DNA from 4 places in the Thermoanaerobacterium thermosaccharolyticum DSM 571 genome. Region 3 is predicted to be linked to each of the others. Evidence: riboswitches for the same ligand, from Rfam matches in the RefSeq annotation. Region 3 holds a riboswitch; each other region holds the start of a gene.
The links. Region 3 has a riboswitch for S-adenosylmethionine ahead of TTHE_RS03640 (homocysteine synthase). Riboswitches for the same ligand answer to the same signal wherever they lie in the genome.

Region 1: another riboswitch for S-adenosylmethionine. It lies ahead of TTHE_RS10465 (methionine ABC transporter ATP-binding protein); the one in region 3 lies ahead of TTHE_RS03640 (homocysteine synthase).
Region 2: another riboswitch for S-adenosylmethionine. It lies ahead of TTHE_RS14465 (homoserine dehydrogenase); the one in region 3 lies ahead of TTHE_RS03640 (homocysteine synthase).
Region 4: another riboswitch for S-adenosylmethionine. It lies ahead of TTHE_RS04230 (methylenetetrahydrofolate reductase); the one in region 3 lies ahead of TTHE_RS03640 (homocysteine synthase).

The regions. Positions count from the first base shown of each region.
Region 1 is NC_014410.1:2,088,523-2,096,645, forward strand. Features, by position in the region: gene pcrA (DNA helicase PcrA) at 1-285, opposite strand, end outside; gene TTHE_RS10435 (YerC/YecD family TrpR-related protein) at 406-705, opposite strand; gene TTHE_RS10440 (PTS sugar transporter subunit IIA) at 890-1,207, opposite strand; gene TTHE_RS10445 (PTS sugar transporter subunit IIC) at 1,228-2,550, opposite strand; gene TTHE_RS10450 (PTS sugar transporter subunit IIB) at 2,563-2,889, opposite strand; gene TTHE_RS10455 (hypothetical protein) at 2,895-3,155, opposite strand; gene TTHE_RS10460 (BglG family transcription antiterminator) at 3,157-5,241, opposite strand; SAM riboswitch class I at 5,458-5,560, shown strand; gene TTHE_RS10465 (methionine ABC transporter ATP-binding protein) at 5,643-6,665, shown strand; gene TTHE_RS10470 (methionine ABC transporter permease) at 6,652-7,332, shown strand; gene TTHE_RS10475 (MetQ/NlpA family ABC transporter substrate-binding protein) at 7,346-8,123, shown strand, end outside.
Region 2 is NC_014410.1:51,434-59,556, reverse strand. Features, by position in the region: gene TTHE_RS00295 (HD-GYP domain-containing protein) at 1-507, opposite strand, end outside; gene crcB (fluoride efflux transporter CrcB) at 551-922, opposite strand; gene crcB (fluoride efflux transporter CrcB) at 922-1,323, opposite strand; fluoride riboswitch at 1,381-1,441, opposite strand; gene TTHE_RS14475 (hypothetical protein) at 1,512-1,898, opposite strand; partial or broken gene TTHE_RS14755 (homoserine dehydrogenase) at 1,923-2,072, opposite strand; gene TTHE_RS14470 (hypothetical protein) at 2,018-2,248, opposite strand; gene TTHE_RS14465 (homoserine dehydrogenase) at 2,196-2,807, opposite strand; SAM riboswitch class I at 2,871-2,974, opposite strand; gene recR (recombination mediator RecR) at 3,275-3,874, opposite strand; gene TTHE_RS00270 (YbaB/EbfC family nucleoid-associated protein) at 3,888-4,223, opposite strand; gene dnaX (DNA polymerase III subunit gamma/tau) at 4,297-5,898, opposite strand; gene TTHE_RS00260 (HD domain-containing phosphohydrolase) at 5,957-7,846, opposite strand.
Region 3 is NC_014410.1:738,885-747,007, reverse strand. Features, by position in the region: gene TTHE_RS03645 (YHS domain-containing protein) at 136-330, opposite strand; gene TTHE_RS03640 (homocysteine synthase) at 545-1,837, opposite strand; SAM riboswitch class I at 1,968-2,070, opposite strand; gene cysK (cysteine synthase A) at 2,160-3,080, opposite strand; gene TTHE_RS03630 (bifunctional cystathionine gamma-lyase/homocysteine desulfhydrase) at 3,085-4,221, opposite strand; gene TTHE_RS03625 (class I SAM-dependent methyltransferase) at 4,234-4,869, opposite strand; gene polX (DNA polymerase/3'-5' exonuclease PolX) at 5,045-6,757, opposite strand; gene TTHE_RS03615 (MutS-related protein) at 7,100-8,123, opposite strand, start outside.
Region 4 is NC_014410.1:861,442-869,564, forward strand. Features, by position in the region: gene TTHE_RS04195 (RnfABCDGE type electron transport complex subunit D) at 1-385, shown strand, start outside; gene TTHE_RS04200 (RnfABCDGE type electron transport complex subunit G) at 378-995, shown strand; gene rsxE (electron transport complex subunit RsxE) at 1,006-1,680, shown strand; gene rsxA (electron transport complex subunit RsxA) at 1,649-2,227, shown strand; gene TTHE_RS04215 (RnfABCDGE type electron transport complex subunit B) at 2,241-3,080, shown strand; gene TTHE_RS04220 (SoxR reducing system RseC family protein) at 3,125-3,538, shown strand; gene TTHE_RS04225 (DUF362 domain-containing protein) at 3,722-4,651, opposite strand; SAM riboswitch class I at 4,806-4,900, shown strand; gene TTHE_RS04230 (methylenetetrahydrofolate reductase) at 4,959-5,861, shown strand; gene TTHE_RS04235 (homocysteine S-methyltransferase family protein) at 5,884-8,123, shown strand, end outside.

The DNA.
Region 1 (8,123 bases), 1.3 Mb from region 3:
TCTCAAAATGCGCACACATGCTGAATGAAATGTTGATACCCATATGTCTCCAACGTATCCAAGCAGCGATTCAACTCTATCTTTCATTTCCTGTGCTGCCTTATTTGTAAAAGTAATAGCTAATATATTTGCAGGCGAAACTCTTTTTTCTTTTATCAGATATGCTATTCTATGTGTCAGGACCCTCGTTTTCCCGCTTCCTGCTCCTGCTAATATCAAAAGAGGACCTTCTGTAGTTACTACAGCTTCTTTCTGCCTATCATTAAGTTTATCAAGAATATTCATCTATTTCACTCCAAATATATAAATTTTACCTATAACTTACGATTATATTGTATATATAACTTCTAAATTTATCAACCATTTTATTGTTTAGTAGTCCTTAAATCAAATAAAATCTCGGATTTACCGAGATTTTTCCTTTAATCTATCGAGAATTAAATTATATCCATTCGCTCCATAATTTAATGCTCTGTTTACCCTGCTTATTGTAGCTGTGCTTGCACCTGTTTTTTCCGCTATTTCTATATATGTTTTTCTATCTCTTAACATCTTAGCAACTTGAAGCCTCTGGGCTAATGATTTGACTTCATTTATAGTAGCTATATCCTCAAAAAAACGATAACATTCTTCCATGTCTTTAAGCATTAAAACAGCTTCAAAAAGCTCGTCCACATGTTCGTCTCTGATTTTGGAATTGTACATTGATTATCCCTCTTTCCAAATTTTTAATTATATGTCCATCTACATTGTACAAAATTCACATCAATTATTCAATACTTTAAAGTAAAAAAGATAAAACACATGATCGTCCAAAAAACAGTATTTAAATCACACTCATTGGAATAAATAAAAGGTGAGTATAACTCACCTTTTATTTATTAGTTGTTTATTTTACCTTTTTTTCAAGAGCATCCAACCTCTTATACAAGTCAACAAGCCTTTTTATGAGGTTCTTCTCAGCAAGTGCCGTCATAAGTTGGTCTTGCGCATGTATTACAAGGAAGTTTGGAGCTTCACTTTGTTCTCCTTGTACCAATGCATTTTGGTAATCGTGGCCTGCATAAAATTCCTCATCAGCCTTTTCTAGATGCTTCTCAGCAGATTCAAAATCCCCTTTTTCTGCTGCATCTAATGCTTCATAAGCTTCACCTCTAGCGTTTCCGCCATGCAAGACTAAATTGTATATAATTTGCTCTAATTCCATCAAAGGGTTCCTCCTTATGCTTATTTATTTTCTTCAGCTTCCCTTTCATTCTTCAAAAGTTGTGCTTCATACATTTTGAAGAACGGATAATATATAATACCTGCTACAATCAAGTTTACAAGCTGCAGAATAGGTCCTCTCCAGTCGAGGCCACTTGATATAAAACCACCAATAAACACAGGAACTGTAAATGGAAGCTGATACAATGGTCCTGTTACAAGATGAAAATGGAATGCAATGTAGTTTATAGTAACAACTGCTGCAGGTGCGATTATGAACGGTATCATCAATATAGGATTCAACACTATTGGCGCACCAAATATAAGCGGTTCATTTATATTGAATATAGCAGGGATAAGCTCGGCTGTACCTATTGTCTTAAGCTGTTTTGATGCTGAGAATAAGAACATAATAACCAGTGGCCATGTAGTACCTGAACCGCCAAGGTGTGTAAACATGTGGAAGAATGGTTCTGTAACAATACCTGTCATTGTCTGATGTGCATTTAACGCCTTAACATTTGCAGCAAGCTGGCTCATCCAGAAAGGATATGCTATAGACGATACAACGTTCATGCCATGAATTCCCAGTGACCACAAAAGCATCATCAGTATGATTTCAGCTAGTGCTGCCCAATAACTATTTGACGCTGCAACAAGTGGCTTAAACACTTCAATTACCAATTGTGGCAGTGTTACTTTGAAGTTGGCCCATACAATCCATTCAACAATCCAAGCAGAAACAACCATTACAAACATTGGTACTAATGCCATAAAGCTTCTAACAACATACGGTGGTACTGCTTCAGGCATCCTTATTACAAGGCCCTGCTTATTAAAGAACCTTACAACAACTGCTGTCAAAACGCCTATTATTATAGCAACAAATAGACCTTGTCCACCTAGATAGTTAAGAACATCCCCAAAACTTACTTTCGTGACATCTGAAGCCGGGAAAGTAGTAACCAAAAATGCCAACATTGAGATAATACCTGTCATAGCCTCATCTAAATCCCAGCGAGTCGCTAAGCTATAAGCTGTTCCAAATGCTACCATCAAAGCCATAATACCAAATGATAGGTTGAAAGGAATCAATAACTGTCCTGCAATAGGTTTTATTGCGTTAGCCCATGCAACGATCGGTCCCCAATTTGCACCTTCTGCAAGAGGTGGATTTGCTATTATCAAAAACAACGAACCTGTCAATATAACTGGCAATGCAAAACTAGAAAAAGCATCCCTTATTGATTGAAGAATGACATTCTGTGCTATTCTAGCCAGCACAGGCATCAACGATGATTCCATCCACTTCATAAACCAGTTATTTGTAAGTCTGTCGTTCATCTATATTACCTCCTATGCTTCCTTGCCGGATTTTTTGGCAAGTTCTATTATCTGATTTAATATCTTCTTGGCATCCATAAGCGCAAAAGCCTGCATATCAACAATGTCTACAGGAATGTTATACTTTTCTGCGATTGTCTCTACTTCCTTTTTTAAATGTCTTACCTGCGGCTCTAAAAGAGCAACATCGTATCCTTCAGCTTTTTTCTTAAATTCACCTGTTCCACCTGCATCAACTGTTACGTCCAAGCCTTGCTTTTTTGCTTCATCTGTGACTTTTTTTGCTAATGCGCTTGATGTAGCCCCCCAACTGCATAATATAACACCATGTATAGCCATATTCATTACCTCCTTTTATGATTATTTTTATGGCTTTTTTTGTTGTTATTTATCCCTTTTTTTAAATTTTTATCATACATTTTAAGCATTCTTATCATATACCCTTGAACAAGTGCAATTCCTCCAATGAAAAATGCACCAAATACAAGAATTTCAAAGCCATGCAAAAAAGTGTCATTTACCATAGAATAAACTGCCGTCCCAAGCCATACCAATGACAGCATTACATAAAATATCTTACGCTGTTTTAATGAAATACTAAACATTTTAATCACCTACAAGGTTTCTTTTAATCTCATCATAATATTTTTCCATCAATGCCCTTTGCACCATTTCCCTAGCTTCATCCAGATTGCTTGTACTATTCAGCGTTTCAACAAGATCTTTGCTTTCTATAAATGAAACGCTTAAATCGCCAAGTATCTCTATCCACATCTTGTCGCTATCAGGTGCAACCATCAAAAACGCTGTCTTAATGATTTCATAATTGTTCATTAAATTTTTCATTCTAACTTCGCTTTTTACTTTTCCGAAGATGAGGATTGGTTTATTTAAACTAGATGCTGTACAGTGGTAGATTACAAATCCTTTGCCAGGCAGAATAATCTTGCCAAGGCTCTCTCTTCCCAAAAGCTTCTCTTTTATTGAATCAATTTTTTCTTTGTCAATACTGTCAATATTCACAAAATCCTCCAAAAGAGAATCAATAATCTCTTTTGAATTTTTGCCGAAGACATCTTTAAATTTGAGAGAGCTGCACAATTCAATAATTCTTTTACCGTATTCTGCTATGTGCAGAAGCTCTTTATATTTATCGCCTTCTGCCTTTCTGCTGGAAAAATCCATTATGAAGTCTGTATTTAATGCATCTTTTAACTTTTTGACGTCATCGTCTAAAAGTAATGGATTGACAATTACCGTTTTTTTGTCCTTTATATCAAGAGGTATAGTAGATACAATTAAGTCAATATCATATCTATCTTTAAAATCTTTTACTCTAAGGCTTGAAACGGTATCTACAATGTTTAACTGCGGAAACATCTGAAGCTTTGACAAAAGCATTCTGGATGTGCCGATTCCACTTGCACATACTACTAGAATATTATGCCTTTTCGTTTTGTCATTTTTCCTTGCTATAGCTGCTCCAAAATGCATCGCAATATAGCCAATCTCATCATCTGGAACATCAACATCAAGCTTATTCTTCAATACATTTGCAATTAATATACACCTTTCAAACAGTGCACTATACCTGTCTTTTATATCGTTTATAAGTGGATTCCTTATTGCAAGGCCCATCCTTAGTCTAAAAATCGTAGGTCTTAGATGAGTCTTTAAACCACTTAAAAGCATTGAATCATCTCTAAAACTTGTGCCAAATACTCTTTCAGCAACGTCTATCATATCGTATAAAACTTCATTTACAAATTCGTCATTTACATCTTCCGTGTTTGCTCTATATCTGGCACCTTGAAGATGAATTGTTATATAACCGATTTCATCTTCAGGAATAAAGACATCAAATTCTTCTTCCAAATATTTAGCAAGCATTTCTGCAAATCTGTACTCATCTGATTTTTTAAGTTCAAGAAGGCTTTCATTACCTATTTTGATCTTTTCGCCTTCTTTTATTCTCTTTAACGCCAATGCCAGGTGAACTGTAAGCCCCATATAAGAGCTTTCAGCCAGCTCGTAGTCCAGTGATTTCTCTAATCTTTGTATAGCTTTCTCTATCTTCAAAACTGTGTCATAATCAATAAGTCGCAATAGCCTGTCATTGATGTCCTCACTTAATCTGTTTATATTATTGTACCCTCTATTTAAAAATTCCATTAAGTCTTTCGTCGCAACATTGTCATAGAGAAAATTTATTATAGCCTTTCTTATATTGCTTTCATCACCTTTTACATATATGCCAACACCTGGCTTAGTCACAATTGTGACTTTTTGCCTACTTAGCCATTTATCTATTTCTTTTATGTCATAGCTAATTGTAGCAGTTGTGACATTGTACTCTCTTGCAAAATACTCCAGCTTAACAGGCTCTTTCATTTGTAGTAGCTCTGAGAGAATTAACTTTCGCCTTTTCTCAGCATCTACACTAGGACGATAACCTATAACATCAAAATTAAATTTCTCTATATCGCTGTCAGCACCTTCTACTGCCAAAACACCTTCATTGTTTTTCAACTTTAAGTTGTAATCTTTAATGTATTCATTTATGGCATTTATCTCTCTATAAATTGTTCTTTTGCTTAATTTATAATTAGCGACGATATCGTCTAAGCTGGACATCTCTTTTGACATAACTTTTTTTAAAATCTCTAGTTGGCGCCCACTTAATTCTTTCATAAGATTTTGTCCTTTCGTCTATGACAAATTATTAATAAGTTAACTTATCTTACATTTATATTATAAGCGATTATTCTCATAATTCAACATAAACTTGTAAGCACTGTGTCAATATGAGAATGACATAAATTTAATATCTACGAGTATGAAAATTTCGCTTGACTTTTCATTTTTAATCCTATATAATCATTTTAACAATTTAAAAATGAAATTATTCTCTTATCCAGAGAGGTGGAGGGACTGGCCCGATGAAACCCGGCAACCGGCACGAAAGTGCAATGGTGCCAATTCCTGCGGCTTTAATGCTGAGAGATGAGAGAGGATCTAACCTCTTTCATTGGGAGGTTTTTTTTATTGCATTTTTTAACTCTCCAAACTTTTCATAAAGAAGGTGAAATACATTGATAACAATTAAGAATTTAAGCAAAGTATACAGCACAAATGGAAAAGATGTAGTTGCACTCAAAGACATAAATTTAACAATAAATGATGGTGAAATATACGGCATAATGGGCTTAAGCGGCGCTGGCAAATCATCATTAATAAGGTGCATAAACATGCTTGAAAAGCCCACAACGGGAAGTGTCTCCATAAATGGTACTGACATGACAAAGTTAAGCCCAAAAGAACTTCGTGAAATGAGAAAAAAGATTGGCATGATATTTCAGCATTTCAATCTTTTGATGAACTCTACAGTGTATGAAAACATAGCTTTTCCTTTAAAAATCTCAAAAGCTAAAGATTCTGTTATAAAAAAGCGAGTAAACGAGCTTCTTAAAGTCGTTGAACTTGAAGACAAGAAATACGCATATCCTTCGCAACTATCTGGTGGTCAGAAGCAAAGAGTCGGCATAGCAAGGGCGCTTGCCAATAATCCCAATATAATTTTATCAGATGAAGCGACATCTGCATTAGACCCGACGACGACAGAATCAATATTAAACTTGCTGAGAAATATCAACAAACAATACGGTATCACAATAGTCGTCATAACACATGAAATGTCAGTCATAAGAAACTTATGTGATAGAGTCGCTGTTTTGGAAAATGGCGTTATCATCGAAGAAGGAAATGTAATAGACATTTTTTCCAATCCTTCTACGGAGACGTCGAAAAGATTTTTAAAAGATATGATAGCAGAGCTTCCACCAGACATCCTCATAGACGACGAGAATCCAAATGAAGAAATATTGCGTCTGTCATTCTTTGGAAACAGCAGCAACGAGCCTGTAATATCGCATATGATAAAAAAATTCGACGTTGACGTCAATATAATCTCTGGAAATATAGAAAGAGTCCAGAACTCCCAAATAGGAAATCTCCTTATAAAGATTAATGGAGATCCAAGTTCTATAAAAGATGCAATAAAATTTTTAGAAAAAAACAGCCTTAGAATAGAGGTGCTTAAAAATGGTATCATCTAGTAACACAATACAATACTTAATAAACTTATGGCAGCTTTTGGAGCAGCCTTTGTGGGAATCACTGTATATGGTATTTTTCTCTACCCTTTTTTCTGTAATAATAGGTCTACCGCTAGGAATAATACTGGTAATAACAGATAAAGGCCATTTATCCGAAAATATAAAACTAAACCACATATTGGGTACCATCATTAACATTATGAGATCAATACCATTTATAATTCTTATAATTGCAATTTTCCCACTTTCAAGGCTCATAGTAGGTACTACAATTGGACCAACAGCAGCAATAGTACCTCTGTCAGTTGCGGCTGCCCCTTTTGTAGCCAGAGTAATTGAGTCATCGCTGAAAGAAGTTGATTGGGGTGTCATAGAAGCATCAATATCTGTTGGTGCAACAATCCCACAGATAATATTTAAAGTCATGATACCAGAGTCACTGCCCTCACTGATATTGGGTATAACACTTACAATCATAAATATTCTCGGCTATTCTGCTATGGCAGGTGCTATTGGAGGGGGTGGTCTTGGAGATTTAGCTATAAGGTATGGATATCAAAGATTTGAAACAGATGTACTCATTGCAACAATAATCGTTTTAATCGTCTTTGTAGAAATCGTACAAAGATTAGGAAACTACCTGGCAAAAAAAGTTGATAAAAGATGAAAGGATGGTATAGATGAAAAAAATAATATTATTGATTACATTAATATTAACATTATCATTCGCCCTTGTAGGATGCACTAAGGCAAATACTAATGAGACCAACTCAAATGCAGGTACTAATTCAAATAAAATGACAAAAATAGTTGTAGGGGCATCCCCAAATCCTCACGCAGAAATACTTAATGTAGTAAAGCCAATTTTAGCAAAAGAAGGAGTAGATCTCGAAATAAAAGAATTTACTGACTATGTGACTCCTAATACTGCATTAAACGACAAACAAATAGATGCCAATTTCTTTCAGCACGTTCCATATCTAGAAGACTTCGAAAAGAAAAATAATATGAAACTGGTGCCACTAGTCAAAGTACACGTAGAACCAATGGGAGCATATTCAAAAAAGATAAAATCGAAAGATGAAATAAAAGACGGTGCAACCGTGGCAGTGCCAAATGATGCTACAAACGAAGGAAGAGCATTACTACTTTTGCAAAAACAAGGTTTAATAAAGTTAAAAGATCCAAATGGACTCACACAGACACCTAGAGATATAGTCTACAATCCAAAGCATCTAAAATTTGTAGAGCTTGAAGCACCTCAATTACCAAGGACACTTCAAGACGTAGACTTAGCAATAATAAATACAAACTTTGCATTAGAGGCAAATTTGAATCCATTGAAAGATGCAATTTTCATGGAAGATAAAGATTCGCCGTATGCTAATGTATTGGTTGTAAGACCAGATAATCAGAATGACCCTGCTATACAAAAATTAGCAAAAGCTTTAAATTCCG
Region 2 (8,123 bases), 690 kb from region 3:
GTTTACAATTATTGGGTTGAACGATTTCCCTGATTCATCATTTAACCATTTTTCTATATGTTTTCTTGTCTCGTATTCATTCATTTTCACAGACACTGTATTGTATTTCACATCAAACTGATCTGCCAAATATATTATCTGAGCTTCAAATGGTATAGAATCTCCATTAATATGAAAATATCCGCTTCCATCCCAGTTTTCATGATGATACTTTATGATCTCACAAAATTCATGTCCTCTCGGCATATCTTTTACCATATCGCTTCCTCGCAATGAATGCATCCATGTGTTATTTGAAATAAAATCTTCATATACGTCGCTTTTGCCTATGTCATGAAGAAAAGCAGAATAAAATATTTTATACTCTTCATCTCTTTTTACATTTAAATTTCTTGTCAATCTTATGGCAACATATGCAACTTTGCGAGCATGCCCAAAATTTCTTCTCTCAAGGATGTCAAGTGATAGCGATAGCGCTGACAGTAATTTAAAATAATCTAATAACAAAAGAACCCTCCCTTCTCGTATCATCAATATTATAATACAATATTTAAAATAGATTTCCAATATAATATCCTAAATAAGCTCCGATAAGACCAACAATGACGGTGGAAGCAGAGTACAAAAAAGCGTGTACATAGTGCTTTTGGCGAAGAAGGTATATTGTTTCATGTGAAAAGGTAGAATAAGTGGTAAATGCTCCTATAAATCCTGTCATAATAAACAATCTAACATCATTATCAAAAAAATGTACAATCTTAGGGTTTGACAAAACATTCAAGAGAAATGCACCTAATACATTGATTACAAATGTTTCAATAGGCACAATAAATTCTCTGTTTTCCTTAATATGCCTAGATATCTCATACCTTAAAATTGCACCGAAAACTCCTCCAAGACCTACTAACAAAATATTTGACATCAATTTTCTTCACGTCCTTGTAATATTTTTGCTGTTTTATCTCCCAATTCAAACCCTATAAATGACATGATAAATCCAACCAATATCGACAGCAATACATATATCAAAGCTACTGCAATTCTTCCATTTCTTAATAAATCCATGGTTTCTTTAGTGAATGTTGAAAATGTAGTAAAGGCACCGATGAACCCAGTCGTAATTGCCAATCTAATATTAAAATTAACCTTAAATTCTTCAAGTGTCAAATTCGATATATAGCTTAATAAAAATGATCCAAAAATATTTATAAAGAAAGTCTCAATCGGAAATACAGTATGCAATATACTTTGATAATAGCTCGAAACTATATATCTCAAAATCGCACCGAAAAAACCGCCAATTCCTATATAGATGTATTCCATGAAAATTGCCCTCCATTTTCATAAGATAGTAATAAATAAGCTCCTATTGAGTTAGTATACCCAATAGGAGCCATCAGCTTCGACGCATTTAAAGGTGAGCTCCATCACCTTACAACAACAATTATATCACAGATTTGTTTTCAAAGTAAATATTTCATAATGATATACATTATATTTTGCCTAATTTTTTATATAACTTCACTTTCTATTGTATTAACATGTCTAATATCCTCTTCATTTCCGTTATACAACACCTTGAAGAGACTTTCTATTATACACATTTTTTTGTTTTCTAAACTTTCTATAAACCTGTTTATATCATTATCAAAAAGCTTGAAAACTGCTGCATAAGTACTGCCATCATAAACAGACTCATTAAATGAAGCACCATTATCAGTAAAAATTTTTAAAATATTTTTTATATTGCACTTGTAAGATGGTTTAAATCTTATATAAAATACATCTGTAAAACTACCGTTAAAAGCTGAAATATGTTTTGCCGTATGATTTGCTTTAATGCCGTAATTCAATAGTATATCAATTAAATCTGCAACAACTGAATCCCCTGTAGGCATTTGTCCTGCACCTTTTCCAATAAAAATAAATTCTTTAAAATGATCTCCTCTCAGTATAACAGCATTGTTTACATTACCAACACTTGCTAAAATATTGTTAGCTTCTATTAGTATAGGCTCTACACTCGCATAGACATTTCCCTTCTCGTATTTAGCCCATGCAAATGGTTTAATTTTATATCCCCATTTTCCAGCATAATATATATATCGTCATACTTTATTTCATTTATACCATATCTCATTATTGAATTAACAGAAACATCAACATCAAATGCTTTTTTTATGAGAATCACAAGCTTATACAGAGCATCGAATCCTTTTATATCGTAATCCGGATTGCTTTTCCGCATACCCTCGCTTTTGAGCGGCTGCAAGTGCCTCATCATATTTCATTCCCTTTTCTATTATCTGTGTCAATATGTAGTTTGTCGTACCGTTTATTATTCCTCCAACAAAATTTATTTCATCGGTTATTTTGAGTCTTTCAATCTGATGTATAACAGGTATTGCTCCAGCAACACTTGCCTCAAATTTTAAAAATACGCCGTTTTCCTCTGCCATTTTTCTTAGCTCGTCTCCATATTTTGCTATTAATTCTTTGTTTGCAGTAATAACATGCTTCTTAGAAATTAACGCCTTTTTCACGTAATCGTAAGCAGGATCAATTCCTCCCATTACTTCAATTATTGCACTTATTTCGCTATCACACAAGATTTCGTTAGCATCAGTTGTTAGTATTTCATCTATACCATTAACATTTCTCGGTTTATCAGGATGCTTCACAAGTATTTTTTTTATTTCAGGATAAAATCCCGTTTTTTGTTTTATATGCTGTTTTCTTGATGTAACTATTTTATAGACTCCGCTCCCTACTGTTCCAAACCCCAACAAACCAATCTTAAATTCCATGTGACATACCTCCTAAAAATTTTTGGCCCTCTTCAATGAGAAGAGGGCCAAAATACGCCGCTCCTCTCATCTCTCAGGTTTTTTCCTGCAGGATTTGGCACCAAACGCATATAAATGCCGGTTGCCGGGTTTCATCGGGCCAGTCCCTCCACCACTCTTGATAAGAGGCTTTCAATATTCTCTTTTAAATTTATTAATGAATATATTATCACTTTATACTATTATAGTCAAGCATTCTTTTAATTCTGGTACTTTGTATTTTAAAATTCTCCTTGTAAGTTGATTAAAAAAGCGTTCAGCAATATTCCTTAATTATTATTTCCTTGATTCTGAACAAAAAATCATGGCTTGAAGGAGCCTTTTCTTTCCCTCTGACCATGATTCTATGATACAACTTTATTTTCTTTGACACAACTTTTTTTACTTTGATACGAATTTATTTTTGTTTAACAATAATTACAAGAAATTTACATTTCCCTTCTACCTTCCAATGCCCTCGATAAAGTAACAGAATCAGTATATTCGAGGTCACCACCAACAGGTACACCATGTGCTATCCTCGTCACTTTTATGCCAAAAGGTTTTATAAGTTTTGCAATGTACATAGCAGTCGCTTCGCCTTCTATATCGGGATTTGTCGCTAATATAATCTCCTTTATGTCGTTATTATTAATCCTTTCTAGCAATTCTTTTATCTTTATATCTTCTGGTCCTATACCGTCCATGGGTGATATTACACCATGCAGCACATGGTATAAACCACGATACTCCCTTGTTTTCTCCATAGCTACTACATCTTTCGGATCAGATACCACACAAATAGTAGATGAATCTCTGGTTTCATCGCTACAGATATTGCATAAATCGCTATCAGTGAAATTATAACACTTGTTGCAGTATTTCAAATTGTTTTTTGCCTCCAATATAGCATTAGATAAATTAATAACGTCATCTTTCGGCATATCCAAGATGTAAAATGCAAGTCTCTGTGCTGTTTTTCGTCCAATACCTGGAAGTCTTGATAATTCATCTATCAGCCTTGACAATGACCTCGAATAAACATTCATCAATTAATTCACCTCAAAATAAGCCTGGTATATTAAAACCTCCTGTAATTTTTCCCATTTCCTCTGCAATCATGCGTTCAGCACTTCTTAAAGCCTGATTTACTGCTGCTAAGACTAGGTCTTCCAGCATCTCCACATCGTCCTTATCAACAACGGCAGGATCAATCTTTATACTGATCAACTCTTTTCTTCCATTAGCTACCACTTTTACAGCTCCACCGCCTGCAGACTCTTCAACCGTCTTGTTTTCAAGCTCTTCCTGCATTTTCTTCATTTGCTCTTGCATCTGCTGTGCTTGTTTTATCATGTTATTCATGTTAAAACCGCCAGGAAATCCTCCTTTTGCCATCCACAATACCTCCTATTAATATTTTACTACTCTCTTCCTATTTATATGCTGATTTTGGCTGGGTAGTGATAAATTAATCTATAATTTCTACATCGCCAAAATATTTTTTTACTGCTTCAATCAACTCGTCATTTTCATTTTTTTTGACTACCACGTTCACTATATAATCTATTCCAGTCAATTTCTTAATAACATCTTTAATATAATCTTTATTTTCAACTTTATTCAGTTCATCTTTGTAGAATTCATGCTCCTTTGGATATTCTATCATAAAATTACCGTCTTTCAAATACGGTTTGCCTAAGCTCAAAAAAGAAAAAATCATCGGCCTATCTTTTTTTATTATATTCAGTGCTTTATTAAAGACTTCATTTGCATCGATTTTACCGCTTTTATCTGCACTTTCAGTAATTTCTATGTGCTCTTTTTTTATTTCATCTGCAGCAACTTTATCATTTTGAACACCCTTTTCGGATTTTACCACATCTTTTTTAGATATAATACCAGCATCATTTTCCCCATTAAATGCTACTTTAACGTTATTCAATCTATTTTCAAGTTTCTTAATCCTATCTAAAATGCTGTCTATATCAGGTGATATTTCAGGATTCATAAGCTTCAATACTGTTATTTCAAATAATATTCTTGGTGATTGCGCGTATCTAATTTTTCCTTGTAAATCGATCAACTTTTCTATAGCGTTAGACAAAAACGACATATCAAATTCCGACGCCTTCAATATTTTATCATTTATCTCTGTTTCTAGTATTTCTTCAGACTCTGTACCGCATGTTTTGTAAATAACAATGTCCCTCAAAAATGACAACATCGCTTTGATCAAGTTGCTTACATCTATGCCATAAAGCATCAATTTATCTATCTGGTTTATGACTTCCTTTGCGTTTCTATCATTTATTCTTTTTACAAGAGTATATAATGTATCATCATTTACAGTACCAAGAATGTCACATACATCATCATACGTTAAAACATCATTGTATGACACACACTGTTCAAGTATGCTTATAGCATCTCTCATAGAGCCATTTCCATGCCGGGCAATCATCGCAATAGCTCTATTCTCTATGTTTATATTGCTGTCTTTGGCAATTTTCCCTATATTTTGTGAAATAACCTTTGATGGTATCCTTTTAAAATCAAATCTCTGACACCTTGACAAAATAGTAGCCGGTATCTTATTTGGCTCTGTAGTTGCCAATATAAATATAGCATGTGATGGCGGCTCCTCCAACGTTTTTAAAAGCGCATTAAAAGCACTTCCTGACAGCATGTGAACCTCATCGATAATATACACTTTGTACTTACATATTGATGGTGCATATATTATATTGTCCCTCAATTCTCTTACATCATCAACGCTGTTATTTGATGCTGCATCTATCTCTATTATATCTATAAGGGAATTGTTGTTTGCAGATTCACATATTTGGCATCTATTGCAAGGCTCACCTTCTACACTGTTAGGACAATTGACTGCTTTTGCGAAAATCTTAGCAACACTGGTTTTACCTGTACCTCTAGTCCCACAAAAAAGATAAGCGTGTCCTATTCTTCCTGTCTTTATCTGATTTTTTAACGTTCTAACAATATGATTCTGCCCTAAAACCTCACTAAAATTTCGAGGTCTGTATTTCCTGTATAACGACTGATACATAAAAAACACCTCATTTACTTAATTGTAACAAAAAAAAGGATACTTTTCTATATCCTTTTTAGTTAGCTATCTCAATTTCTCTTTTGATTCTCTCAATCTTTTTTCTGTCTCTCATGTATATAGATATTACACTATCTACCACCCGCGGATTGAATTGTGTCCCTTTATACTTTAATAATTCATTTACGGCTTCGTCAAAAGGCATCCCTTTTCTGTATGATCTATCAGATGTCATTGCATCAAATGAATCTGCAACACACAGTATCGCAGCAATCAATGGTATGTTATCATCATCAAGCCCAAAGGGATAGCCTTTTCCGTCGTACCTTTCATGGTGCTTCTCGATTCCATCTATTATATCTTTCGAAAGCCCTATAGGCTCCAAAATTTTCCTCGATATGCTAGGATGCTGTTTAATCTTATCATACTCTTCTTTTGTAAGTTTTCCAGGTTTTGTGAGTATTTTATCTGATATTCCAATTTTACCTATATCATGTAATATGCCAGCAATTTTTAACTTCTCTATTTCATCTTTTGGAAGCCCCATACTTTCGCCTATAATTGCTGCATATTTTGAAACTCTCAAAGAGTGTCCCTTAGTATATCTGTCTTTTGCTTCAACCGCATACGCCAGCGCATCAATTGCCCTTAGATACCAATTTCTTAGATTATCGTAGAGATTGGCATTTTCTATAGCAATAGATACGCTATCAGCAACAGATCGCAATAAGCTTATATCATTTGCTAATCTTGATGTCGTTAATATGTTTAATGTTCCTACAGCCTTGTCTTTCGATATTAGCGGAACAGAAATTATATTCTTGACATTTAGCTGTTTAAGCCTTTTTAACAAAACGTAATCTGCTGGAAATTTATTCGCATCTAAAATCGTAATTTCCTTTGATACAAGAAGCTTAACATTTTCATCACTTGTTAAAGATAGCTCTTTTAAAAGAGGCATATCTTTTAACTCCCCTGCTGCCACCATAAGCTCCAATTTTCCTGATTCATTGACAGTTCTTATGGTACACAATGGAGAAGACAGTATTGTTGATATTTTTTCTGCTATAGAATAAAGTATATCATGGGGCTCTAAATTTTTAGTCAACAATTGTGTCACATTTCCTATAGCAAGAATCTGCCTATTTCTCTCCAGTATCTCCTTTTTTGCATTGCAATAATCTGTTATATCTCTAGACAATCCTTGAATTCCCAGCAATTCATCTTCACTATTTTTCACTAGCTTGACTCTAGTCTCAGTCAAAATTGTTGAGCCGTCTCTTTTTTTGAATTTTATTTCTGACATATTTATTTTTCCGGTCATTAAATCTTCCATTAATTTTTTATCATCATCAATGTATTCAAAAATTTTTTTACCTATCATTTCATCAGGTAAATAATCTAAAAATTTTAAAGATCTGTTATTTATGAATTCTACATTGTACTCTTTGTCGGTAAACCAAAGAATATCCGACATATTATCCACCAATGTTCTATACCTTGATTCTGATGCTTCAAGTTCATTTGTAACAGCCTCCATCTGCTCATATGACGCTTCAAGTTCCATATACAGGTCTTGCAATTCATTATTCTTTTTAATTAACTCCTGAGATTCTTTTTTTAGTTCTTCATAATTCGACTTTAACTTAGAAGACATTTTATTAAAATTTTTTGATAACTCTGCAAATTCTTCTGTTACATCTATATCAATATTATAATCGTATTCACCATTTGTAATTCTTTTAACACATTCATTTAATTTTTCCAGAGGATATGACATGTATTTAGATTCTCTCATTGCTATAAAAACTGAAATAAGCAAAATTAAAATAGATGTAAATATGTTATTTCCAATCCCTTTTATAATGTGTACAAATGAAAGAAGGTACACAAAAACCGAAACTCCAAATATTATTGCAAACAATCGGCTGCGATAACTTTTAAACATAAATACCTCCCTCTATAATCTTTGATTTTCTTTTAATATCTCACTCATTCTCAAATTTTCATGATCTTCAAAGGAGCCCTCATGTATATTAATGCTATTTATTCATTAATTTTACATATGATAGGTATCCCAAATAAGCTTCTGTTGTTTTTCCATATTTTGGCCTATGAATTCCACTTAAGCTCATGTGGCATACCCTCCCATGTCTCACAGGATCTTTGTCCTTAATTCCTTCGTTCTGCCTTACATGAGGTGGATGTCAGTTATGCTCCCTTGC
Region 3 (8,123 bases):
ATCATGCCAAATAAAAAGGGCCTGAAAAATATCAAATCTCTAAATAAATTAGAGAATGATAGTTCAAACCCAAGTAAAAATTAATCAAATAGAAATTTATAATGCATTTTAGTAGATCATGTACGTCAGACCAAATTAACAGCAACCATGATGACTGTGCCCACCATGATGTCCTCCATCACTTTCATTTTTTACATATTTTTCTGGATTCTTTTCAAATTCTGCTTTACAACTTTTCGAACAGAAAAAATATTCCTTTCCATTGAATGTTGTTTTAGCTGCAGCATTATCCTCTTTAACATCCATTCCACACACTGGATCCTTAGCCATTTTTCACACCTCCTTTGATACATTATACCCATACTGGGTTTATGTTTATATGATATCATTTAATTACACAAAAGTCAATCGGAATATACATATTTATGTGCTTCTATTATTAATTTAAATATTATTGCCATAACATTATATTAAACAAATATCTAGTAAATTATTTTAAAAATGTCAAAAGCCCTCTTCTATTGTGAAGAGAGCTCTATAATAATTATTCTGCTGCTTTTTTAAGTGCTTGGTCAAGGTCATACAATATGTCGTCGATGTCTTCTATGCCTATTGAAAGTCTTATTTGGTCAGGGGTTACACCTGCTAATGACAATTCTTCTTCGTTTAATTGCGAATGTGTCGTGCTTGCTGGATGAATTACCAAAGACTTTGCGTCACCAACATTAGCCAGCAATGAGAATAATTCAAGGCTGTTTATGAATTTGATTCCAGCATTTATTCCACCTTTTATTCCAAATGTCAATATTGATCCAGCGCCTTTCGGTAGGTATTTCTTTGCAAGTTCATGGTATTTGTTTTCTTTAAGTCCAGGATAGTTTACCCACGTCACATTTGGATTGCTTGCTAAGAATTCTGCTACTTTTTGTGCATTTTCCACATGTCTTTGGACTCTTAATGACAAAGTCTCTAGTCCTTGTAAAAATAAAAATGCATTGAAGGGGCTTAAAGATGCACCAGTGTCTCTTAAAAGCTGTACCCTTAATTTTGTAATATATGCGGCCGGTCCAAATGATTCAACATATTTGATTCCGTGATAGCTGGGATCTGGCTCTACAAATTCAGTGAATCTTCCGCTTCCTGCCCAATCAAATTTTCCTGAATCTACTATTACTCCTCCTATTGATGTCCCGTGGCCTCCTATAAATTTTGTCGCTGAATGTACTACTATATCTGCCCCGTATTCAAACGGACGGAAAAGATATGGTGTTGCAAATGTGTTGTCTACAATTAGCGGTATTTTATTCTCATGCGCTATTTTTGCTATAGCCTCGAAATCAGGTATATTTATCCCGGGATTTCCTATTGTTTCTATATACAATGCCTTTGTTCTGTCTGTTATTGCTTTTCTGAAATTTTCAGGATCATCTGGATCTACAAATGTCGTTTTAATGCCAAGTTTAGGCAATGTTAAAGCGAAAAGATTGTATGTTCCACCATATAATGTACTTGCAGATACTATTTCATCACCTGCACCTGCTATATTTAATATAGAGTATGTTATAGCTGCAGCACCAGATGCTGTTGCAACTGCCCCTACTCCTCCTTCAAGTGCGGCAATTCTCTGTTCAAATACATCATTTGTCGGATTCATAATTCTTGTATATATGTTTCCTGCCTCTTTAAGATTGAATAATGCTGCTGCTTGATCAGTATCTTTAAAAACATATGATGTTGTCTGATAGATTGGAACAGCCATTGAACCTGTCGTAGGATCCGGCTTTTGCCCCGCATGTACCTGCAATGTATCAAATTTTAATTTTCTTTCTTCACTCATATAAATCTCTCCTCTTCATAATTTTAGTTTAAAGAAATTAAAATGTTATTCTTATAATTCACCTCTTTTCGCTTTTTTAGAATATTAAAAGCCCTCTTCGATGTAGAAGAGGGCTAAATTTACGCCGCTCCTCTCATCTCTCAGGTTTCCCTGCAGGATTTGGCACCAGACGCATAATATATGCCGGTTGCCGGGTTTCATCGGGCCAGTCCCTCCACCACTCTTGATAAGAGGTTCGATATTTTCTTTATATTGTTAATTATATTAACACTTTAAATCAATAATGTCAATAGGTATTCTTGGACATTTATCAGGTTGAAATTTAAAATCTATATAAATTTTCACTAAAATACCTATCAGATCTATCAGGAAATACTACAACTATATTTTTTGGTTCCTTTTGCTTATTAGCCTGTTTTATAGCCGCAGCAAAGGCAGCGCCCGACGATGATCCTACAAATAATCCTTCTCTTTTTGCAAGTTCCTTAACATAATAAAAGGCTTCATCATCAGATACCTTTTCGACATCATCTATTAAGCTTACATCCATAGTATCAGGTATAAAATCATTACCTATGCCCTCTATTTTATAGCATTTTACTAAATCTCCTCCACCAATTATTGAACCAATAGGATCAGCAAGCACGCCTTTTACTTTAGGATTTTTCTCTTTTAAATACCTAACTACACCTGTGAACGTTCCACCAGTACCTGCTCCAGCAATAAACACATCTACATTTCCATCCAAAGCATCATATATCTCTGGTCCTGTTGTTTCATAATGAGCCTTTACATTTGCCATATTTTTAAACTGGTTTGGAATATATGAGTCCTTAATCTCCTTTGCTAATTCATATGCTTTATCCATCGCTCCTTTCATTCCAAGCTCTTTAGGCGTATTTATTATTTCAGCACCCAAAGCTTTCATTAGTATCTGTTTTTCTACTGAAAATTTAGTTGGTACAACAAATATGACTTTATAACCTTTATTCAATGCTGCAAGTGCAAGGCCAATGCCCGTATTCCCAGCAGTAGGCTCTATTATAGTAGAACCTTTTTTTATTAACCCTTTATCTTCAGCATCTTTTATCATGTAATAGCACGTTCTATCTTTTACAGAACCACCAGGGTTCATGTTTTCTAGCTTGGCAAAGATGTTTACATATGGAGGTATATCAAAATGAGTTATTTTTAGAAGTGGTGTCTTGCCAATTAAATCACTGATTCCCTCTGCATATTTCATGATTTCAACTCCTTATTGCATTTTTTAAATCATCAATTAAATCCAGATAATTCTCAAGTCCAACTGATAGTCTTACTAACTTATCGGTTATGCCAAGCTTCAATCTCTGTTCCTCTGGTATAGACGCATGTGTCATTTTTGCTGGATATGAAATTAGGCTTTCATATCCGCCTAGGCTTTCCGCAAGTGTAATAAGTTTTACATTGTTTAATAATTTTAATGCCATATCTTTGTTTTTTAACTCAAATGAAATCACGCCTCCAAAGCCATCCATCTGCTCTTTTGCAATATCGTATCCTGGATGTGTATGTAAACCAGGATAATAAACTTTTTCAACTTCAGGTTGTTCCAAAAGCCAATTTGCAATTTCTTTGGCATTTTTCTCATGTCTTTCCATTCTAACGCTAAGTGTTTTTATTCCCCTAATCACAAGGTAAGAATCCTGTGGTCCTAAAATGCCACCAACTGCATTTTGCAGAAAATGAATTTTATGAGCTAATTCTTCACTATTAACAACGACAAGGCCTGCTACAACATCGCTATGGCCTCCAAGGTATTTTGTTGCACTATGAACAACTATGTCTGCACCTAATTCAATGGGTCTTTGGAAATATGGTGTCATAAAAGTATTATCAACTATCGAAAGTATGCTATATTCTTTAGCTATTCTTGAAATTTCTCTGATATTTGTAATTGTCATAAGAGGATTTGTAGGTGTTTCATAAAATATTGCCTTTGTATTTTTTGTTATACTATTTACAACATCATCTTTTAAAGACGTGTCTACAAATTTTGAAACTATGCCAAGCCTTTTAAAAACTTTCTCAAGTACCCTGAATGTTCCTCCATAAACATTATTTGAAACTATTACCTCGTCACCAGCATTAAAAAGCATCAAAACTGTCGATATTGCTGCCATGCCAGATGCAAAGGCAAAACCACCCTTTCCACCCTCTAGATCATTAATAAGCTTTTCTAATGATTCTCGTGTTGGATTACCTGTTCTTGAATATTCATAACCCCTATCTTTTCCTACGGCATCCTGTTTAAACGTCGATGTTTGGTATATAGGTGTTGATACTGCACCTGTTTTTTCGTCACCAAATATACCACCATGAATTAATTTTGTCTCCTTTCTCATCCTAAATCCTCCTTATTCTTTAATTCCTTTTGCTATAAATATTCCTGTTTTTGCTATCTCTCCTTTAGATGACTTTGCAGTTGCATAAAGTCCTGTTTCTTTTACAAGTATTTCTTTAAAGTTACTATGAATAAGCCATTTTTCTATATCTTCTAAATTAAATCCAAGCCATCTGTCGTACATTTCGAATCTTGCCCACTCACTACTGTGCTTCATAACATCTGTTATGATCAACATTCCGCCCGGCTTTAAAATCCTGTGTATTTCCATGATGCCTTTAAACGGATTTTCTACATGATGTAATACCATGTTTGAAAAAACTACATCGATAGAATCATCAATTATTGGTATTTGCTCCATACTTCCTTTTAAAAAAATTATGTTATTAATGCCAGCATTCTCAGCAGTTTGTTTTGCATATTTAAGCATTTCATCTGAAACGTCGATCCCAACAACTTCTCTTGCATATTTTGATAATTCCAAAGCCATAAATCCTGACCCTGTACCAATATCTGCAACAATTAAACCGCCTTTATTTTTTATGTTAGATCTTTCTATTGCAATGTTTCGAATATCATCATCGAAGTATTTTTTCCTAATCTCATCCCATTCTCCCGCTATACTGTCAAAATATTCTATATAGTTCATATAGCACCTCCTAATTTATAGTATTCCGATATGAATACTTGGTTATAATTAAAATACCATTCTTCTTCTAAAATGTCAATAAAAAAATTACTTTTTTAAAAAATTTCTTCAAGAAAAACATGGACTTCTCAAACTAAAAATTAACCCCCCTCCTGTAATAAAGAGGGGGATTAATTTAAGATTTATTAAAAATTTTATTTAGCTCATCAAAATCATACGTATTTATCACATCTTTCGCTTCAAGCCAACCTTTACGTGCAATGCCGATGCCATATTTTATGTCATCAAGTCCTTCTATCCTATGTGCATCTGGACAGATTGCAAATTTTACACCTTTTTCTTTTGCATATTTTATATATCTCCAATCCATGTCCAGTCTATAAGGGCTCGCATTTATTTCAATTATTTTGCCATATTCAGCAGCACTATCTATAACTTTATACACATCAAGGTCATAACCATCTCTTGCAAGGAGAAGCCTCCCTGTTAGATGTCCAATGATTTTTGTGTATCTATTTTTTATAGCTTTTATTATTCTCTCTGTCATATCATCTTTGCTCATTTTAAAGCTGGAATGAACAGATGCAATGACAAAGTCAAATCTTTTTAATATATCTTCATCATAATCAAGTGAACCGTCTCTTAATATATCAGATTCTATACCTTTTAATATCTTTATATCAGCATATTTATGATTCAATTCATCAATTTCATCCAATTGCCTTAAAATATCTTCTTCTTTAAGTCCATTTGCATAAAATGCAGATTTACTGTGATCTGTAATACCAATAATTTTATAACCGCGATCTCTTGCCGCATTCACCATCTCAGAAAGTGTATTTGCGCCGTCGCTGTATATCGTATGTACATGAAAAACCCCTTTGATGTCTTTTTCCTCTATTAATACTGGAAGTAACCCTTTTTCTGCCGCTTCAATTTCACCCATATTTTCGCGAAGTTCTGGAGGAATATACGATAAATTGAGATTATTAAATATCTCTTCTTCATCACGGCATTTAATAAGTAAATCACCCTTAAATAGACCATATTCATTCATCTTTATTCCCATTTGCCTTGCCCTATGCCTCATAGCTGTATTGTGCTCTTTGCTACCGGTAAAATGGTGCAATGCATATGGATACTCTTCATCTTTGACAACCCTTAAGTCTACATTTATGCCAGATTTCAATGTTATGCTAGTCTTAGTTTCTCCCTTAGCTACAATATCCCTTATACCTTCATATTTTGTAAATACGTCCATAAGCTTCTCAGGACTTTCTGTGGTAGCAAGAATATCTATATCTTTCACTATCTCTTCTCTTCGCCTTAAACTTCCAGCAATCTCGCATCTTATTATCAATCCACTATCAATAAGATATTGTTTTAATAAGGTAGCATCTAAATATGCATCCATAAATAGATGCTTACCACTAAACTGTTTTATAAATTGTATACCTTCAAGGATTTTTTTCTGTGTCTTTTCACCAAATCCAGGTAATTCAACTAGTCTATTTTCAATACAGGCATATTCCAGCTCACCAACCGTCTTTATATCCAATTTGTCATACAATGTTTTTATCTTTTTAGGTCCAAGACCTGGTATTTTTAACATCTCAATGAGGCCTTCAGGTATCGATGCTTTAAGATTATCATAGTATTCAAGTCTCCCAGTTGTAACAAGCTCTGTAAGCTTTTTATTAAGCGCATCACCAATGCCTTTTATATCCTTTAACCTATCTTCTTTTATTAATTTTTCAATATCATCATCAAGAACTTCTATTGTACGGGCAGCATTATAATATGCTCTCGACTTAAAAGGATTTTCACCTTTTAGCTCTAATAAAAGCCCTATTTCATTAAGTATATTGATAACAGTTTTCTTATCCATACTCATCACATCTCTTTATTATTTTAATATCACCCAACCTAAATAATTGCCGATACATTCTTAATATATTATATCATTTTCACTGTAAGACAATAAATAAAGTATGGTCCATGTATGAACTATACATTGTTTATTTCTCAATTTTAAATATAGTTATGAAAATTACAGCTAATATTGAGCATACAGCACTTGATTTTCTCTTTCCAATCAATAATTTTCATTGCCGAAACCGTCCCTTTCCAAATCCTCTTTTAATTCCTTTATTTCTTCCATCTGCGCGTCACTTATTCAAATGATATTTTTTCATCACGGCCACACCTTCCTATTCTAAAAACAATACTATTATTCTTTGAATATTCTCTTGTATAAATCCTCTCCATAGCTTGTCTTAAGCGGTTCACCCTCAACTAATTTAAAAGACCTTTCACCATTGGGCTTTCTCTCAGCTCGTAAAAAAACTGCATTGTCCAACTTTTTATCGTACAAGCTGCGAGATAATTCATATAGATGCGTGACAAAAAATATTTTTACTCTGGCTTCCAGCAATGCGCTTATTATCTGTCTTGAAATCTCTGAGCCCTCCCTTTCATTTGTAGCTGCAAATGATTCATTAAAAAGTATCATGGAATTTTGCTTTATATTATCGACAATGTCACTCATCCTGCTTAATTCTTCGTCTAATTTACCGCTGTTCATTTCTTCATCTTCTTCTCTCTTAAAGTGTGTAAACAATCCGATACTAATATTAGCAGAAAATCTTTCTGCCGCCACAAACATCCCAGACTGCATCATTAACTGCGCCAGCCCAATACTTCTTAAAAACGTCGTTTTTCCACCTTGGTTAGCTCCTGTTATGACAAAAAGGTCCTTCTCATCCCCATTTAAATCGTTTGATACTACTCTCTTTTTCATTGTCAGAGACAGACTAATATCATATAGACCGACAAATGAGTGTTTCCGTTCATCCGCTGATAAAGGCACGGGAAAGCATATAGTCTCACCTATCTTCATAAGTTGCTCATATAAATTAATGCAGCCGATATAAAATGCTAATTCTGTTCTTAGCATTTTAAAAAAGCCGTTAATGTGATCTGCGGATTGTGCTAAAGCATTTGCTGCAAGGTTTATGCCTCTGTCCTTTAATTCTGATAATGCCTTCATTCCACTTTCATCTCGATCGGCGATGTAAAATGTAAAAGCCGTAGCCTTTTTTGAAAAAATCTTTTCAATTAAACTCTGTTTAATTTCATTAGGTTTTCTGAGAATGTAATTAATCCCTTTATTGCCTTTTCCCAATTCTGCACTTATCAATACCCCTTTTTCAAATTTCAATTCTTTTAAATGTGTTTTTACGACTTCAATGTAC
Region 4 (8,123 bases), 120 kb from region 3:
TTTGTTGATTGGTGCGGCATATCTCCTTAAAAGAAAGGTAATAACTCTGAGAATACCTTTAAGTTATATTTTAACAGTTGCAATATTAACATGGGTGCTTGGCAAGAATGGTCTATTTACTGGTGATCCATTATACCATATCATGTCAGGAGGACTTATTCTCGGTGCATTCTTTATGGCAACAGATTATACTACATCACCTGTTACTCCTAAAGGCCAGATAATCTTTGGAATTGGATGTGGCGTTTTTACTTCAATTATAAGGCTTTATGGCGGATATCCTGAAGGTGTATCTTATTCTATACTTCTAATGAATATAGCTACACCTCTCATAGATAGATACACAACACCGAAAGTATTCGGGGAGGTAAAAACTAATGAGTAGTAAAAATGATATCTTAAAGACGGGTATTACTCTTTTAATTATTACAGGTATAGCTGCAATAGTGTTAGGCTTTTTTAATTTCATTACTGAAAAACCTATCGCAAAACAGCTTGAAAATACAAATATGGAAGCAATGAAAGCTGTACTTCCAGCGGAGCAATATACAAAACTTGATTTAAGTAAGTACAAATTTAATTTTGATACATCTGGTGATCCGAAACTGACGCCAGATTCAAGACTTATAGAAGAAATAAATGAGGCAAAATCAAATGGCAATGTCGTTGGATATGTAATAAAAGTTGCACCAAAAGGATTTAGTGGCCCTGTTGATGAAATGATAGGAATAAATAAAGATGGCAAAATAACAGGCATAACAATAGTAAATCAATCGGAGACACCTGGACTTGGTGCAAAATCGGAAGATCCAAACTGGAATAAACAGTATAAAGGTAAAAATGCAGATAAAGATTTGGTAGTTGTAAAGACTGTTCCAAGCCAGGACAATCAGATTCAAGCAATAACCGGTGCTACAATAACATCTAGAGCAGTAACAAAAGGTGTAAATACGGCCATAGAAGCATACAGGGTTATTGCTGGATCAAATAAGTGAGGTGTTTTTTATGAGTATATTTAACACATTTAAAAACGGTATATGGAAAGAAAATCCTACATTTATCCAAGTCATTGGCATGTGTCCTACGCTTGCAGTGACAACTGCAGCTTTAAATGGTATAGCTATGGGAATAGCAGCTACATTTGTTCTATTTTTTTCAAATATATTAATATCCTCATTGAGAAAATTTACACCTGATAAGATTAGAATACCTATTTTTATCGTAGTAATAGCCACTTTTACAACCATAATAGGAATGCTTATTAAGGCATTTTCTCCAGCTCTTGACAAAGCCCTTGGAATATATATACCCCTTATCGTTGTAAACTGCATAATAATGGCAAGAGCTGAAGCATTTGCTTATAAAAATACTGTTTTGCAGTCTGCTGCAGATGGACTTGGTATGGGTTTAGGATTTACATTAGCGTTGTTTATATTGGGGTCCATAAGAGAGATAATAGGGAATGGTTCGATATTTGGAATATCACTGTTTGGACCAAATTATCAACCTGCTTTGATATTCATCATGCCTCCAGGAGCATTTATAACATTAGGTCTTCTTCTTGGATTCTTTAGATTAATGGAAGGCGTTCAAAAAAAGAGAAGAGAGAAGGCAATAAAAAAGAAGGCATTGTTGGGAGGTGCATCACATGCTGACAGAGCTTATACTTATACTGATTAGTTCTATACTTGTAAATAACTTCGTATTAGTAAGATTTTTAGGTGAATGTCCTTTTCTCGGTGTTTCAAAGAATGTTGAGACAGCACTTGGAATGGGTATAGCTGTTACATTTGTCATGACAATAGCATCTGCTTTTGCATACATAGTGTATAATATGATACTTGTGCCACTAGGCTTATCTTACCTTGAGACAATAGCGTTTATACTTGTAATAGCTTCACTGGTACAATTTGTAGAAATGGTAATAAAAAAATCAAGTCCAGCTTTGCATCAAGCGTTAGGCATATATTTACCGCTTATAACGACAAACTGTGCAGTTTTAGGTGTTGCACTTTTAAATGTTCAACAAAACTATAACTTCATTGAGTCAGTGGTGAATGGATTTGGTTCAGCTGTAGGATTTACGCTTGCGATTGTTTTATATGCTGGAATAAGGGAAAGACTAGAGCTTGCGCCAATTTCAAAAGTGTTGGAGGGATTTCCGATAGCGCTTATTGGTGCTGGCTTAATGTCAATAGCTTTTCTCGGTTTTCAAGGATTAATATAAAGGAGTGCTTTGAATGAGTGGAATATTGCCATATTTGATATTGCCATTAGCAAGCCTTGGAGGAATGGGTTTAGTATTTGGAATAGTTTTAGCATACGCATCTAAAAAATTTGAAGTTAAGGTTGATCAAAAAGAAGTTGAAGTAAGAAATGCCCTTCCTGGTGCTAATTGTGGTGCATGTGGATATCCAGGTTGTGACGGATTCGCACATGCAGTATCAACAGGTAATGCACCAATAGACGGATGTAAAGTGGGAGGAGCATCTGCTGCTAAAAAAGTTGGGGCTATTCTTGGTGTCAAAACAGATGTTAGTAATAAAAAGATGGTAGCATTTGTTAAGTGCAATGGTACTAGAAAAAATGCATTAGAAAAATATAAATATTTTGGTATCGATGACTGCAGGTCAGCAGTGCAGTACCAAGATGGATCAAAAGGGTGCCGTTTTGGATGTCTTGGCCTTGGAACATGTGAAAAATTGTGCCCATTTGACGCTATACATGTAATAGGCGATGGAGTCGCTGTTGTTGATGAGGATAAATGCACTGGGTGTGGGATTTGTGTAGATGCTTGTCCTAAAAATATAATAGAGTTAGTTGATGCAAACACTAAGACAAGGGTTATATGCTCTAATACTGATAAAGGCAAAAATGTAAGGCCAGTGTGTACAGTTGGATGTATAGGATGCAAAGCGTGTGAAAGAGCATGTAATTATGATGCCGTGCATGTCATAGATAATTTAGCTAAGATAGATTATGAAAAATGCGTATCATGCATGGCGTGTGTTGAAAAATGTCCTACAGATTCCATATATCCTTTTAAGACAAGCTTGATTGTAAACAAAATAAATGTTTAAATATTTTGTAAAGCTGGTTAAAAAAATGAGTGAGGCGTTAATTAATGACTGAAAAAGGATGCGTTGCCAATATAAAAGATGGAAAAGCAAAAGTTGAGCTACTAAGAAATGACATGTGCGGGAAATGCCATGCATGTGATATGGGAAGCAATAACAGAATGATGGTTGAAGTTGATGCAATTGATGAATTAAAAGTTGGTGATAATGTTTTATTAGAAATTAGAGAAACTTCAATGTTAAAGGCTACTATGATAATGTATGGCATACCGCTTTTATTTTTCTTTGTAGGTGTGTTTGCTGGTTATGCTGTAGCACATATATTTGGAATAGATAATTTTTCCCAGATGATAGAAGCTATATCGGGACTGTTATTTACGGCTATATCATTTATAGGCATTAAATACTATAGTAAAAAGGTAATAAATAAAGAATACAAACCTGTCATTAAAAAAATATAAATACAATATTAAGATAATACATATGATTCCACTGCAAAACTAATTTTTAACTAGTTTTATGCGATTCCAAAATTTGCCTAAATTTAAAAATGTTTTATCTAATAATAGATAAAGAAGACTTTTGCAGTGGAATCTCATAATATATTTAATAATTAAAACCTTTATTTGTGCAACTTAACATTTTTATGATTTGCCAGGTACCATTTGTTTGATTCCATTTGAATCCAGCGCAATGCCATAGCCATACGCTAAAGTTGAAAAATTTAATTCAGCCTGTTGTAATGGTATTCCTTTAATTGTGACATTTTTTAATTCGCCTGTTCCTACACCTCTTTTGGCGCATTGAAATAAATAGTTTACCCCCTGCGGCATGAATCCAAACATTCTGGCACCTACCGTGTCAGTTGCTACAGGATCGGTTCCTGCTATTATCATGTTTGCATTGATAGGCTTTCCTTCAGATGGGCCTGTGCCTATCATTGCTTCTTGTGCGCTTAATATTGTAAGGTCTATAGAAATTTTTTCTGCCATTGCTCTTATGAAATTGTGGAGGTCATCATGTATTCCTAGATTTTTTTTCGGAAATCCATGTATTTCTGCAGGAGGCCAGCTTAAAGCTATGTTTTTTATTCCAAGGGACACAGTCGCTTCCTCGTGTATCTTCATTTGAGTGAATGAAATCAAAACATCCATCTTTTCATAAAGGTCATTTACTTTTGTAGATTTAACGAGGCAATCGTCAAGCAACAGTTCTACATAAGGTCCATAATTTAAATCCACAAACTCGACGCCCTCTTCTGATATGACTTTATCAATGCCATTATCTGACATGACTTTTGGCGTAGGATCACCGCCAGAACCGGCGGCAATTACTATTCTTCCGGGATTTTTCGATTTTATATACCTGATTAATGCCCTTAATGTATTTGGACCGACTATTGTACCGCTTTGTGGCGGTTTGCTTTTGACAAAATTAGGTGTAATCACAACTGTATTGCCTGCATCTATTAAATTTTGAAGTGGAAGTAAATTTAATGCGTTGTTTAGGTTTTCTATTTCATCAGGTCCTGATGTGATGGAAACTACAGGTTCGACTATTTTTCTGTATCTCATAAAATCACCTCATATATATCTTTTCACATTTTTAAAAAAATAAAAGATTAATTGCAGCATAAAACACCAAGGAATTTTAATGATTCAACAAATATTTCATTGACATTTAAGCATCTGGATTGTATTATATAATTTAACAAATTAATATAATAAACTCTTATCAAGAGTAGCGGAGGGACTGGCCCTATGAAGCTCGGCAACCGGATATCACGGTGCCAATTCCAGCAGCGTATCGCTGAAAGATGGGAGCACATTTATCTCTTCTTTTGGCGAAGAGATTTTTTTATTTTTATCAGGAGGGGTTATATTGTTAAATTCAAAAAATTTATGTCAAAAGCTCAATAACCGTGAATTTGTTGTTACTGTTGAGATGTCAACGCCAAAAGGAGCTGATATTTCAAATTCTATTGAAGAAGCAAGAAAATTGTATGGAATAGTGGATGCTTTAAATATAACTGACTGTCCTATGGCAAACATGAGGATGAGTCCGATTGCGCTTGCACATCTTCTACAAAATCATCTGAATATTGAAACTATATTCCATCTAACTTGCAGGGATAGAAATCTTATAGGTCTTCAGGCAGAGCTTTTAGGGGCGTATGCTCTTGGAGTAAGAAATATTCTTGCATTGACGGGTGATGATCCTAAACGTGGAGATGTACCTCAAGCAACTGGTGTATACGATGTGGATTCTATAGGGTTAATTAAGATTGCAAAATCGTTAAACAACGGTTTTGACTACAGTGGAAACAGGCTGGAGTCATCGACAAGCTTTTGTATAGGTACTACAGCAAATCCAAATGATTTAAGCAAAGAATCAATAGAAAAATTAAAGATAAAAATAGAAAATGGGGCATCATTTATACAGACACAACCGGTTTATGATGAAAAAATATTATATAGATTCCTTGATGCAATAAGCAAGTTCGGCATACCTGTCTTAGTAGGTGTTCTGCCGCTTAAAAGTTATAAAATGGCTGTCAATTTAAATGCAAAGGTACCAGGCATTGAAATACCTGATTACATCCTTGAAAGATTAAAAAACAACGGAAAAGGCGAAGGACTTAAAATTGCGGTAGAGTTTATAAATAAGATAAAAAATCTGGTAAGTGGTGTTCATATTATGCCGCTTGGGAGGACGGACATCGTCGTCGATATTATCAATAATGTAAAAAATATAAAGACAGATATTAAAAAAGAAGTTTTGTAATCACTGTAAGGAGATGTAATCATTGGATATTTTAAAGAACTTAAAGAATAGTGTAATTGTGTTTGATGGAGCAATGGGAACGATGCTTCAAATGAAAGGGCTTAAAACAGGTGAGTGCCCAGAGTACTATAACATAACACACCCGGATATCGTATATGAAATTCATAAATCGTACATCGATGCTGGCGCTGATGTGATTGAAACAAATACTTTTGGTGCCAATAGGATAAAATTGAAAGCTTATAATCTTTCTGGCGATGTACCGTTGATAGTAAGAAGTGCTGTTAAGATAGCAAAGAAGGCTGCAGGAGATAAAGCGGTTGCCCTTTCGATGGGACCTATTGGAGAATTGATGGAGCCTTTCGGCAAACTTACATTTGATGAAGCATATAATGCCTTTTCTGAAGTCGCTGTAGAAGGTGAAAAGGCAGGTGCAGATTTAGCACTAATAGAAACTATGTCAGATATTTTAGAAGCTAAGGCGGCTATTCTTGCAGTGAAAGAAAATACGAATTTAAAAGTAATATGCACTATGACGTTTCAAGAAGATGGAAGAACATTGATGGGGACAGATCCTGTGACAGCTGTTGTGAGTCTTCAAGGGTTGGGGCTTGACGCTATTGGCGTGAATTGTTCTACAGGGCCTGATATGATGGCTGATATAGTAAAAAAGATGTCGGAAGTTGCTCGAATACCTATTTTAGCGCAGCCAAATGCCGGGATGCCTCATTTAAAGGATGGCAAGACGTTCTACAATGTATCGCCGGAGCAATTTGTACATCAGTCAAAAAAACTTTTAGAGTGTGGCGCATCTATTGTAGGTGGCTGCTGTGGCACGACACCGGAGTTCATTAAATTATTAAAGAACGATGTATATAATGTTGAGCATAAATCGACCATGAGGAAAGTGACAGCAGTTTCATCAAATACAAAAACTGTTTTCATAGGTGAAAATAACCCAATATGTATAATAGGTGAGAGGATAAATCCGACAGGTAAAAAAAGGCTAAGTGCGGCTATAAAAGAGGGTAAGTTTAATATTCTGTTTGATGAAGCGAGCTCACAGGAAAATTTAGGCGCTGATATGTTGGATATAAATATTGGAGTGCCGGGAATAGATGAAGAGAAGCTAATGCCTTATGTCGTCTCGCAGATTCAAAATATTGTCAATCTGCCGTTGCAGATAGATAGCAGCAATGTCAAAGCAATAGAAAATGCAGTAAGAATAGTAAGAGGAAAGCCGATTATAAACTCTGTAAGCGCAAAAGAAAAAAGCTTACAAGAAGTATTGCCCATTGTTAAAAAGTATGGTACTAACGTTATAGGACTTACAATAAGCGATGAAGGGCTTCCTAGAAATGCGGAGGAAAGGCTTAAAAATGCTGAAAAGATTGTAAAAACAGCCTTTGACTATGGAATACCAAAGGAAGATATTATAATTGATTGCATAGCTCTTACGGTGTCATCGGAGCAGACGGCGGCGATTGAAACTTTAAAGGCAATTAAACTTGTAAAAAGTGAACTTGGTGTAAGCACGATTATTGGACTTAGCAACATATCTTATGGTTTGCCTGAGCGGCAACTTATAAATACTGCATTTCTTGCCATGGCAGCATCATACGGCCTTGATGCAGTGATAGTAAATCCAAACGATAAAATTACGATGGATATATTAAATGCATCAATGGTTTTGACATCTAGGGATGCAAGATGTGAAAAATACATACAGACATATAAAAAAGATGATAAAATCAGCAATATATCCGATGCAACGATTGAAGAAAAACTAAAAAAAGATGCAAGCCAAATGCTTTATAAAAACATACTAGAAGGTAAAAAGGCAGACATAGATAGATTAGTGCTGGAAATACTTAATGAAGGCGTAGAACCATTAAGCATAGTAGATAATACAATAATACCTGCATTGAAGGATGTAGGAGACAAGTACGATAAGGGAATATATTTTCTACCGCAGCTTTTAAACTCCGCTGAAGTTGTAGAAAGCGCTTTTAAAGTTTTAAAAGAAAAGATGCCAAAAGGAATGGGATCTAAAGGCAAAATAATACTTGCTACAGTAGAAGGCGACATACACGACATAGGTAAAAATATAGTCAAAGTCCTTCTTGAAAATTACGGGTACGAGGTAATAGATCTTGGGAAAGATGTGAAACCATCTACTATAGTTGACGAACTGAAGCGGACGAAAGCACCGCTTGTAGGGCTTAGTGCCTTAATGACTACGACGCTTAACAATATGGAAAA